DNA from 2 places in the Rahnella sp. BIGb0603 genome. Region 1 is predicted to be linked to the other one. Evidence: predicted binding sites of a transcription regulator. Region 1 holds the regulator's gene; the other holds the start of a gene.
The links. The regulator LexA, encoded in region 1, represses DNA repair genes until DNA is damaged. The targets are predictions, from matches to a motif close to TNCTGTATGTACATACAGNA.

Region 1 (5,075 bases):
ATTTTAGGCTCAGCCGGAGGTTCTGTCGGTTGCGGCAGTTCCGAAGGCATACCTGCGCTTTCAATGGTGAGCTTGATATCCGGCGTCATCAAATCGCTGAGCATGATGTAAATCTCTCGCGTTTGCTCCTGAATCGCATCACCGCTGTCACTGATATAGCCCTCAGCGCGTAACGTGCCGACGAGCGTCGAGAACACCGCTTTGTCGAAGAATTCTGGCGCATTGATACCGTGAAGTACGGACAAACGCTGCGCCATAATCCGGCTCTCTTTTTCCAGCGCACCACGGTTGATGCTTGGATTATTGGTGAGCAGGGAGAAGGTGATCGCGTAGCGTTGCAGCGTTTCACGCACACCTGCGGCCAGCAGCTGCAACGTGCGGATACGCGCCGGGTTAAGCGTCAGTTCGTCGTCTTCCAGATGAATGATTTGCTGACGAGCCAGTTCCAGCGTCAGGACATCCAGCACCTGCGGCAGCTCTGACTTATCGAAATACATAAACAGTTCAGCTTTGAGCATCGGGTAAATCAGCTCTACCTGACGCAGCAATTCAGCACGACTCACATGGCGGTGGTGCATCACGATACTTGAAATCAGCGACGGCAGAACCAGCATATGGTGGATGTTGTTGCGGTAATACGTCATCAGCACCGCTTGTTCGCGCGGCAGAACGATGATGTCGCCGATATTGTCTTTCTCGACCTGGAACTTGTTCATGTTCAGCGCGTGATCGAGCAGCTGATCGGCGCTCAGATCAGGCACGGTCGAATCCGCGTTATAGGGTACGTTACGCAGCAATTGCAGATAGCAGTCGATTTGTTCGATCAGCTGTTCGCGGGTCAGTGAGCGCTGACGCGATGCCAGCAGCGCCGTACAACACAGGTTCATGGCATTGGCTGCCGCTGAGTTGTTGATACGCACCATGATCTGCTCTGCCAGATCCTGCACCGTTGGCGTCAGCCAGCTTGGACGTTGCGCTTCGATAGGATCGATTGCTTCACGCCAGGTCGGCACATTCTGGTTCAGGTACGTAGTCAGATGCAGCGGTTCACCGAAATTGACATAACCCTGGCCAAGGTTGCGCAGTTTGCGTAGACCATTGAGCATCTGGGTCAGGCTTTCTTTTTCTTTGGTCGCACCGCGCAATTCTTTCGCGTAGGTCCCCACTTCCATCACGTGCTCATAACCGATGTAAATCGGCACTAACGTAATCGGACGTGAACCGCCGCGCAGCATGGCCTGAATGGTCATCGCCAGCGTACCGGTTTTGGGTTCCAGCAGGCGTCCGGTGCGTGAACGACCACCTTCGACAAAGTATTCGACCGAATAACCACGGCTGAACAACTCGCCCAGATATTCACGGAAAACGGTGGAGTAGAGTTTGTTGCCTTTAAAGGTACGACGAATGAAGAACGCGCCCAGACGGCGGAAAATCGGACCGGCTGGCCAGAAATTCAGGTTGATACCGGCAGCGATATGCGGCGGCACCAGCCCCTGGTGATAGAGCACGTAAGACAACAGCAGGTAGTCCATATGACTGCGGTGGCAGGGCACATACACAATTTCCTGACCATCCAGCGCCAGCTGACGGACACGCTCAGCATTGTTGACGTTGATACCTTTATATAAGCGGTTCCACGTCCAGCTCAGCACACGGTCCGACAGACGCACGGCCTCATAAGAGAAATTCGCCGCGATTTCTTCCATCAGCGCGATAGCATTCTGCTGGGCTTTTTCATGGGAAATTTTCTTGCTGCGGGCTTCGTCTTCAATCGCTTTTTCGATGGCCTTGGAAGCCAGCAGCTTATTGAATAAATCCTGACGAGCTGGAAGGCGCGGGCCGACTGCCGCCAGACGCTGGCGGGAGAAATGCATGCGCGCCACGCGTGCCAGTTTCTGAGCGATAGTTTTGTCCGTACCGTGTTCCGTCGCCATATAGCGCAGGGAAACGGTATTAGAGAAACGAACAAAACTGTCACGTCCGAGCCACAGCACGGCGAAGAATTTCTGGATGCCATTCAGCACGCGCAGATGCGGCGTATCATCCTGACCTTCCCGGCCCGGCGCACGACCAAACATCACGGAAACTGGCAGCATCTGAATGTCTAAATCCGGATTGTTGCGATGCAAATCCAGATAGTCGTGGAACAGCTTTACGGATTCCTGCTTCGGCGTGTAATAAGAGAATACGCGCGGGCCTTCAGCAATGAAAACATGGCTTGGCAGCAGGGTTCCGTCGATTTCCAGCGGAATAAGAGGGTCGGGCAGATTCTCGGCCAGACATTGCGCACGCAACGTCAGCAAGTCTGCTTTGGAGTTATAAGGCAATACGTACAAAATCGGGCGCGTCGGGTCTAAATGCAACTCGGTAACCGGATCTGAAGGTATGACCTTGCTCTTTACCAGCAATGAGAGTGGTAAATTCAATAATGTGTAATAAAGTCTACGCCAACCTGACATAAAAACGTGAAGCCTCTTGTTAGCAATTTCGCCGCAAGGATACCAGAAAGCTCAGATGAGATCTGTGGTGATGCGATACCATATAACAGCTAAAATGCTGCAAACACTCTAAGGATCAGTACCCGAAATGGCGAACCAAGTCACCGGATTTACCCGAATTTATAAAGCAGCCGGATATTCCTGGAAAGGATTGAAAGCCGCATGGCAAAATGAAGCGGCTTTTCGCCAGGAAGCCAGCGTCGCTATCCCGCTAATTTTGTTATCTTTCTGGCTGGATGTCAGCAGTATAGAACGTATCCTGCTGATTGGCTCCGTCGTGCTGGTGTGTGTGACTGAACTGCTTAACAGCGCCATCGAATCCGCGATTGACCGCATCGGGCCTGAGTTTCACGTCCTGTCTGGACGTGCGAAAGATATTGGCTCCGCCGCCGTACTTCTGACCATCATATTGGCGATTTTTGTCTGGGTCAGCATCTTTTGGCCGCGATGGTTCTGATCTGGAACCTGTATTCCAGGAATTATCGTTATGCCCTGTTTTTATTCAATCTTAGGTTTTCATTGCCCGTTTAGCTGTATATACTCACAGCAAGACTGTATAAACAACCAGGGGGCGGAATGAAAGCTTTAACGACCAGACAACAAGAGGTCTACGACCTTATTCGCGATCATATCTCCACCACCGGTATGCCACCGACCCGCGCAGAGATTGCATCCCGTCTGGGGTTCCGTTCCCCGAACGCGGCGGAAGAACACCTGAAAGCGCTGGCGCGTAAAGGCGTTATCGAGATCGTTTCCGGTGCTTCGCGCGGTATTCGTCTGCTGATGGAAGAAGAAGAAGGTTTACCGCTGATTGGCCGCGTTGCCGCCGGTGAACCGCTGCTGGCTCAGCAGCACATCGAAGGACATTACCAGGTCGATCCGGCCATGTTTAAACCGAGTGCGGATTTCCTGCTGCGCGTCAGCGGGATGTCGATGCGTGATATCGGTATTCTGGATGGTGACCTGCTGGCAGTACACAAAACGCAGGACGTCCGTAACGGGCAGGTTGTCGTTGCGCGTATTGATGATGAAGTCACGGTCAAACGCCTGAAGAAACAGGGCAGTGTTGTTCAGCTGTTGCCTGAAAACAGCGAATTCCAGCCGATTGTGGTCGATTTGCGTGAACAGAATTTCAGCATTGAAGGTCTGGCGGTTGGCGTTATCCGCAACGGCGACTGGATCTAATCTGCGCTTAAGTTCTACGTTGCAGGTGCATTGGCCGCCTCTGACGCGCCTGTAAATATCAGTATCTCATCGCCCCGTTTTGGGGCGATATTGTTTGAAGCTGCTAATAAACTTTCCCGATAAAATCCTTTTTCTCACGTGTTATCCGCTGCGTTGCCTGTTTAGAGCAAATGCCGGATTTGCACTCTCTGTGCTCTGAATTACCGACCTTTTTCAGTCAGACAGATTCCAATTCCACGTTATATCCTGCTTTGGATTAATCCTAATAGTGGTTTTTATCCCTGTTTTGGGAAGACGAATCCGCATTCTCTACTAAGCTTTGAAGTGTTAAGGACGGGCTGCCAGCAAACGTGCAGCTCCACAACCCAAGGTAACAGGAGATATTTATCATGAATAAGGACCAAGCCGACGGTAACTGGAAGCAGTTCAAAGGGAAAGTGAAAGAACAGTGGGGTAAGCTGACTGATGACGACCTGACAGTCGTTGAAGGTAAACGTGATCAGCTGGTAGGTAAGATTCAGGAGCGATATGGCTATCAGAAGGATCAGGCCGAGAAAGAGCTCAAGGATTGGGAATCGAAAAACAAATATCACTGGTAACACGCGACTCCCCCTCGCGTATCAGTGACGTATCCTGAGTTATTGCTGCTCCTACCCGGAACACTTTCAGGATACGGGTACAAGGATGTACCCAACCTTCTACATCTTCCTTCTACACCTTAAATTATCCGTTCAGCTGCGTTAAAACCCTTCCGCTTTACGCCTTTTAAATCACATAAAAAATACCTGATTTCTCAGCGTTTTTTTACCACAATGCTGTGGTCGTGTTCGCAATGATCGTGGCTGTCGCAGGTTTCAACAACTTTGCATTCGGCACATAAGCCATGCGCTTCAACGACCGAATGACGCAACTCAAAACCAGATTCAAGCGCCAGTTTCGCCAGACGTTCTTCAATGCCGTCTGTGGTTTTTTCCGTGACCAGCCCGCAGCGGTCACAGATAAACAGCGCGGAAGTGTGGCTCGGCTCTTCGAAATGATGGCAAAGCACATAGCTGTTAGCCGATTCAACCCGATGAATAAACCCTTGTTCCAGCAGAAAATCCAGCGCCCGGTAAACCGTTGGCGGTTTGGCCTGTGGTTCGCTGACGCGCAGCAGATCCAGCAAGTCATAGGCGCTGATCGCACCGGGTTGTTGCGCCATCAGTCGCAAAACTTCCAGCCGCTGCGGTGTAAGACGAACATTGCGCTGCTGGCAAAGTTCTTCAGCTTGTGAAAGTAATTTTTCCGGATTATTCAGGGTCATAGCAACATTCTCTGAGCGCAGATTGGGATAAATAGGCCACATCATGCAGCCATTCTTAATTTTATCATGCTTCAGCCAGATCGACGAAT
Region 2 (5,075 bases), on a different contig from region 1:
TGGCGACTTTATCGTTCAGACGGTCAACCAGAATTTTTTCCGCACGGAAACTGTCCCGACGATGAATGAGGTGAACCTCGGAGGCGATGTTCGCAAGATAAAGCGCTTCTTCTACAGCCGTGTTGCCGCCGCCGACTACCGCAACTTTCTGATTGCGGTAGAAGAAACCGTCACAGGTTGCACAGGCAGACACACCGCGGCCTTTAAATGCTTCTTCTGAAGGCAGACCGATATAACGTGCCGAAGCACCGGTGGCGATAATCAGCGCGTCACAGGTATATTCGCCGCTGTCACCGGTCAGGCGGAAAGGACGGTTCTGCAAATCAACTTTGTTGATATGGTCGAAAATGATTTCGGTATTAAATTTGGTCGCGTGCTCGTGCATGCGTTCCATTAAGCCCGGACCGGTCAGACCTTCCGGATCGCCCGGCCAGTTTTCCACTTCCGTGGTGGTGGTCAGCTGACCGCCTTTTTCGACACCGGTGATTAAAACCGGGTTGAGGTTAGCGCGTGCAGCATAAACTGCCGCGGTATAACCCGCCGGGCCAGAGCCCAGAATCAATAACTTACTGTGTTTAACCGTACTCATGCGTAATTCATCTCCGCGATGGCGACTAGCGATAGACCGATTGTAGGGAAAATAGCGCGTTAAAAAAAGCAAACTCAGATGTTGTTAACGATTTGTCTGATAGTTTTTACTGCCGAACCCGCGTAGAAAGGATTTCGCTGCAGGTAACTGTTTGATGGTTAGAGTAAAAAAACAGCGTAAAGACATGAATGCGCTGGCAGGTTGTTTGCCCGTACGCGGACTTTTGATGACAAATCACGGCAGTTTGTGTGGATTTGACTGAAATAAGGCGTGAACGGAATTGTTATTGTTCAAAGATTAAAGATAGCTAAAAAGGCGCGCTGGCTTTTCAATCTGGCACGTTCTTCTGATTTTGCTTCTTTTACTTTGACAATCCGCTGTGCATTTGCGAAAACATCAGGGGAAGAAGAAATTAACTGCCTGTCTGTGACTTGAATTTATGCAATTGGCTGCTACCAGACCCGTTCTGGTCTTGCTTTTTGACTTTTTAGTTACAGCAGGGTTTAGTGAATCAGGTTGGCTGTTTACAACCTATTAATTTCGCACGGTTATTTCTTTTGAGTATCCGCTTATACGGCCGTGTTCCTTTTGACAGGGGATCAACACGACTTTTGGATGCGTAAACCTTAATAATCGGGTCTTCGCTTGGGACAACCCTTAGACATTGAAGTTGGCTGGGGTATGGCAGGTGCAGGGAAGGACAGCAGAGAGACAATAATAATGGTAGACAACAAAAAACGTCCGGGAAAAGATCTCGACCGTATTGACCGTAACATCCTCAACGAATTGCAAAAGGATGGCCGGATTTCAAACGTCGAGCTTTCCAAACGTGTGGGATTATCTCCGACTCCATGTCTGGAGCGCGTTCGTCGTCTGGAACGTCAGGGCTTCATCAATGGCTATACCGCATTGCTCAACCCGCATTATCTGGATGCTTCGTTGCTGGTATTTGTTGAGATCACTCTCAACCGCGGCGCGCCAGATGTGTTTGAGCAGTTCAATGCGGCAGTACAAAAACTCGAAGATATTCAGGAGTGTCATTTGGTTTCTGGGGATTTCGACTATCTGTTGAAAACCCGCGTACCTGATATGTCGGCTTACCGTAAGTTGTTAGGTGAGACTTTGCTTCGTCTGCCGGGCGTTAACGACACCCGTACCTATGTGGTAATGGAAGAAGTGAAACAGACGAATCGCCTGGTCATTAAGACACGGTAATTGTCAGGTGCAAAACCTTGCATTTTTAGCTACACTCCTGTGTATCTATACAGCTATGGCGCCGGGGTCTACTCTCGGCGCTGTTGCTTTTTCTCAGTTCACAGGAACCTGGAGAGCCTTTCTTGAGCCAGGAATATACAGAAGATAAAGAAGTTACCCTTAAAAAGCTGAGCAATGGTCGCCGTCTCCTGGAGGCTTTGCTGGTGGTGGTAGCGATTTTTGCTGCTTATTTAATGGCGGCATTGGTGAGTTTTAACCCCTCTGATCCAAGCTGGTCTCAGACCGCATGGCATGGGCCTATTCATAACTGGGGCGGTGGTGTGGGTGCCTGGATGGCCGACACGCTGTTCTTCATTTTTGGCGTATTTGGTTACGCTATTCCCCCTATTATCCTGTGTCTGTGCTGGGCGGCTTTCCGTCAGCGGGATAATCAGGATTTTGTCGATTATTTTGCTCTGTCGCTGCGCCTTATCGGGACGCTGGCGCTTATTGTCACGTCCTGCGGTCTGGCATCCGTCAACGTCGATGACCTTTACTACTTCGCGTCGGGCGGTGTGATCGGCAGTTTGCTGAGCACAGCGATGACGCCGTACTTCAACAACGTCGGGGCAACGCTGGTTCTGCTGTGCGTCTGGGCGGCCGGGCTTACGCTGTTCACCGGCTGGTCATGGCTGACGATCGCTGAAAAAATCGGCGGTGCAGTGCTTGGTGTCACTAATATCGTGACCAACCGTTCGCGCCGGGATGAAGATTACGAATACGACGAGCAGGACGATCCGTTACTGGAAGACGATGACGAAAAACAGGTAGCGAAAGTGGCTCCTGCCGCGGTTGCTGCTACTGCGGCGGCTGTGCCAGAGGCTGTCGCGGCTTCAGAAGCTGACGAAGACGACGTTCTTTTCTCTGCGCCTTCCGTGACTAATCCGGCAGTACAAACGCCTCCGGTTACGCCGGTTATTGCGGCCGAACCAGCTCCGGCTATGGCGGCAGAAACAGTGAATCCGTATGCGGCTGAACCGCCGGTGGCAGAAATAGCTCCGTCTCCGCAAGCACCGCAGCCTGCGGCTCCGCCGTTATATAACTTCGAAATTCCGGAAGAGACACCTGTGCCACGTCATCCGCAGCCGGTACAACAATCACCTTCTCCGGCACCGGTTCAGCGCAGCGATGACGATGGTCCGAGTATGGGTAACTGGCAGACGGCGGTTGAGCATTCACGTTCTCCGTTCGATTTCAGCTCTGCGGCACCTGATGCGGCGCAAATTGCGAGCGTCGCGGCCACCGCAGCACTGGCAACCGGCCTTGCGCAGGCAGGGCAGTCGGCGGCAACGTCTGCCGGCAATACGTTTATGCCAGCGTTCAGCGCCGTGAGTGATGAAAATCCTCAGGTGAAGAAAGGCTTCGGGCCGGAATTGCCGCGTCCAAATCCGGTGCGTATTCCAACGCGTCGTGAACTGGCTTCCTACGGGATTAAATTGCCGTCGCAGCGCATCGCCGAACAGCAGGAAAATGCACAAGCTGCCGCGCAAAAAGAGGCAGAACACGCTGACTGGCATAACGATCCTCTGGCGCAGGCTGATGAGGAAGCCCGACAGGAAGCGGCGTTGCAGGAAGCTTTTGCGGCTCAGCAACAGGAACGCTACGGTGAATCTGTCACCGAAGATGAGCCTGATGAAGAAGCAGCGTTGCAGGAAGCGGAATTACGTAACGCGTTTGCAGCGCGGGAAAACGCCCGTTATCAGCAGGACGTCGAACCGCAAAGTGGTCTTGTTCAGCATCATCACTCGCAGAGTCTGCCGCCAGAGGCGACAAATACCGTTGCGGATGATTTCGCTGCCGCTGCGATGAAACTGAGCCAGCACGATGCGTTTAGCTTCTCGCCAATGGCCGATCTGGTTGATGATACGCCGTCAGAACCGTTATTCACGTTGCCAGCTCAGGCAGAAGAAGAGCCGCAACTTGCTGCGTTTGCACAACAGCCGCCTTATCAGCGTCAGGCCGCTTCAGAGCCTGTGCAGCATGCGCAGGAATATGAAGCGCCACGTCAGTCATCGCCGTCTGCACAGCCTGATATGGACAGCCTGATCCACCCGTTCCTGATGCGTAATGAGCAGCCGCTGGTCAAGCCGACAACGCCGCTGCCGTCCCTGGATTTGCTGACCTCGCCACCGGCGGAAGCAGAACCTGTTGACGAGTTCGCCCTCGAGCAGATGGGCAATCTGATTGAAGCGCGCCTGAACGATTACCGCATTAAAGCGGATGTCGTCGGAAAATTGCCAGGTCCGGTCATCACACGTTTTGAGCTGGATCTTGCGCCGGGCGTGAAAGCCGCACGAATTTCTAACCTGTCGCGTGACCTTGCCCGTTCATTATCCGCCGTCGCCGTGCGCGTCGTGGAAGTGATCCCCGGCAAGCCGTACGTTGGTCTGGAGTTGCCGAATAAAAAGCGCCAGACAGTGTATCTGCGTGAAGTGCTGGACTGCGCGAAATTCAAAGAAAGTACCTCTCCGCTGACGATCGTGTTGGGTAAAGACATTTCAGGCGAGCCCGTTATTGCCGATCTGGCGAAAATGCCGCACTTGCTGGTGGCCGGTACAACCGGTTCCGGTAAGTCTGTGGGTGTGAACGCCATGATCCTCAGCATGTTGTATAAATCCAAACCAGAAGATGTGCGCTTCATCATGATTGACCCGAAAATGCTCGAGTTGTCCGTGTATGAAGGGATCCCGCATCTGCTGACCGAAGTGGTTACCGACATGAAAGATGCAGCGAATGCGCTGCGCTGGTGTGTCGGTGAAATGGAGCGTCGCTATAAACTGATGTCCGCGCTGGGTGTGCGAAATCTGGCGGGTTACAACGAACGCATTCTTGAGGCGGAAGCGATGGGCAGACCGATTCCCGATCCAATCTGGAAGCCTGGCGACGGTATGGCTGCAGAACCGCCATATCTGCAAAAAGAACCGTTTATTGTGGTGATGGTCGACGAATTTGCTGACCTGATGATGACCGTCGGTAAAAAAGTGGAAGAGCTGATTGCACGTCTGGCACAGAAAGCCCGTGCGGCCGGTATCCACCTGGTTTTGGCAACACAGCGTCCTTCCGTCGATGTCATTACCGGTCTGATCAAGGCGAACATCCCGACCCGTATTGCCTTTACAGTGTCGAGTAAAATCGATTCCCGCACCATCCTCGATCAGGGCGGCGCAGAATCGCTACTGGGTATGGGTGACATGCTATATATGGCGCCAAACTCGTCGATTCCGGTTCGTGT

Region 2: M2403_RS16915 (DNA translocase FtsK 4TM domain-containing protein) is a predicted target of LexA. The motif match lies at 1,840-1,859, and genes of this name have one in related genera.

The regions. Positions count from the first base shown of each region.
Region 1 covers NZ_JANUEX010000007.1:30,486-35,560, forward strand. The annotation lists gene plsB (glycerol-3-phosphate 1-O-acyltransferase PlsB) at 1-2,459, opposite strand, end outside; gene M2403_RS18260 (diacylglycerol kinase) at 2,587-2,955, shown strand; gene lexA (transcriptional repressor LexA) at 3,075-3,683, shown strand; gene M2403_RS18270 (CsbD family protein) at 4,073-4,282, shown strand; gene zur (zinc uptake transcriptional repressor Zur) at 4,477-4,986, opposite strand.
Region 2 covers NZ_JANUEX010000006.1:38,432-43,506, forward strand. The annotation lists gene trxB (thioredoxin-disulfide reductase) at 1-589, opposite strand, end outside; gene M2403_RS16905 (hypothetical protein) at 860-1,024, shown strand; gene lrp (leucine-responsive transcriptional regulator Lrp) at 1,310-1,804, shown strand; gene M2403_RS16915 (DNA translocase FtsK 4TM domain-containing protein) at 1,927-5,075, shown strand, end outside.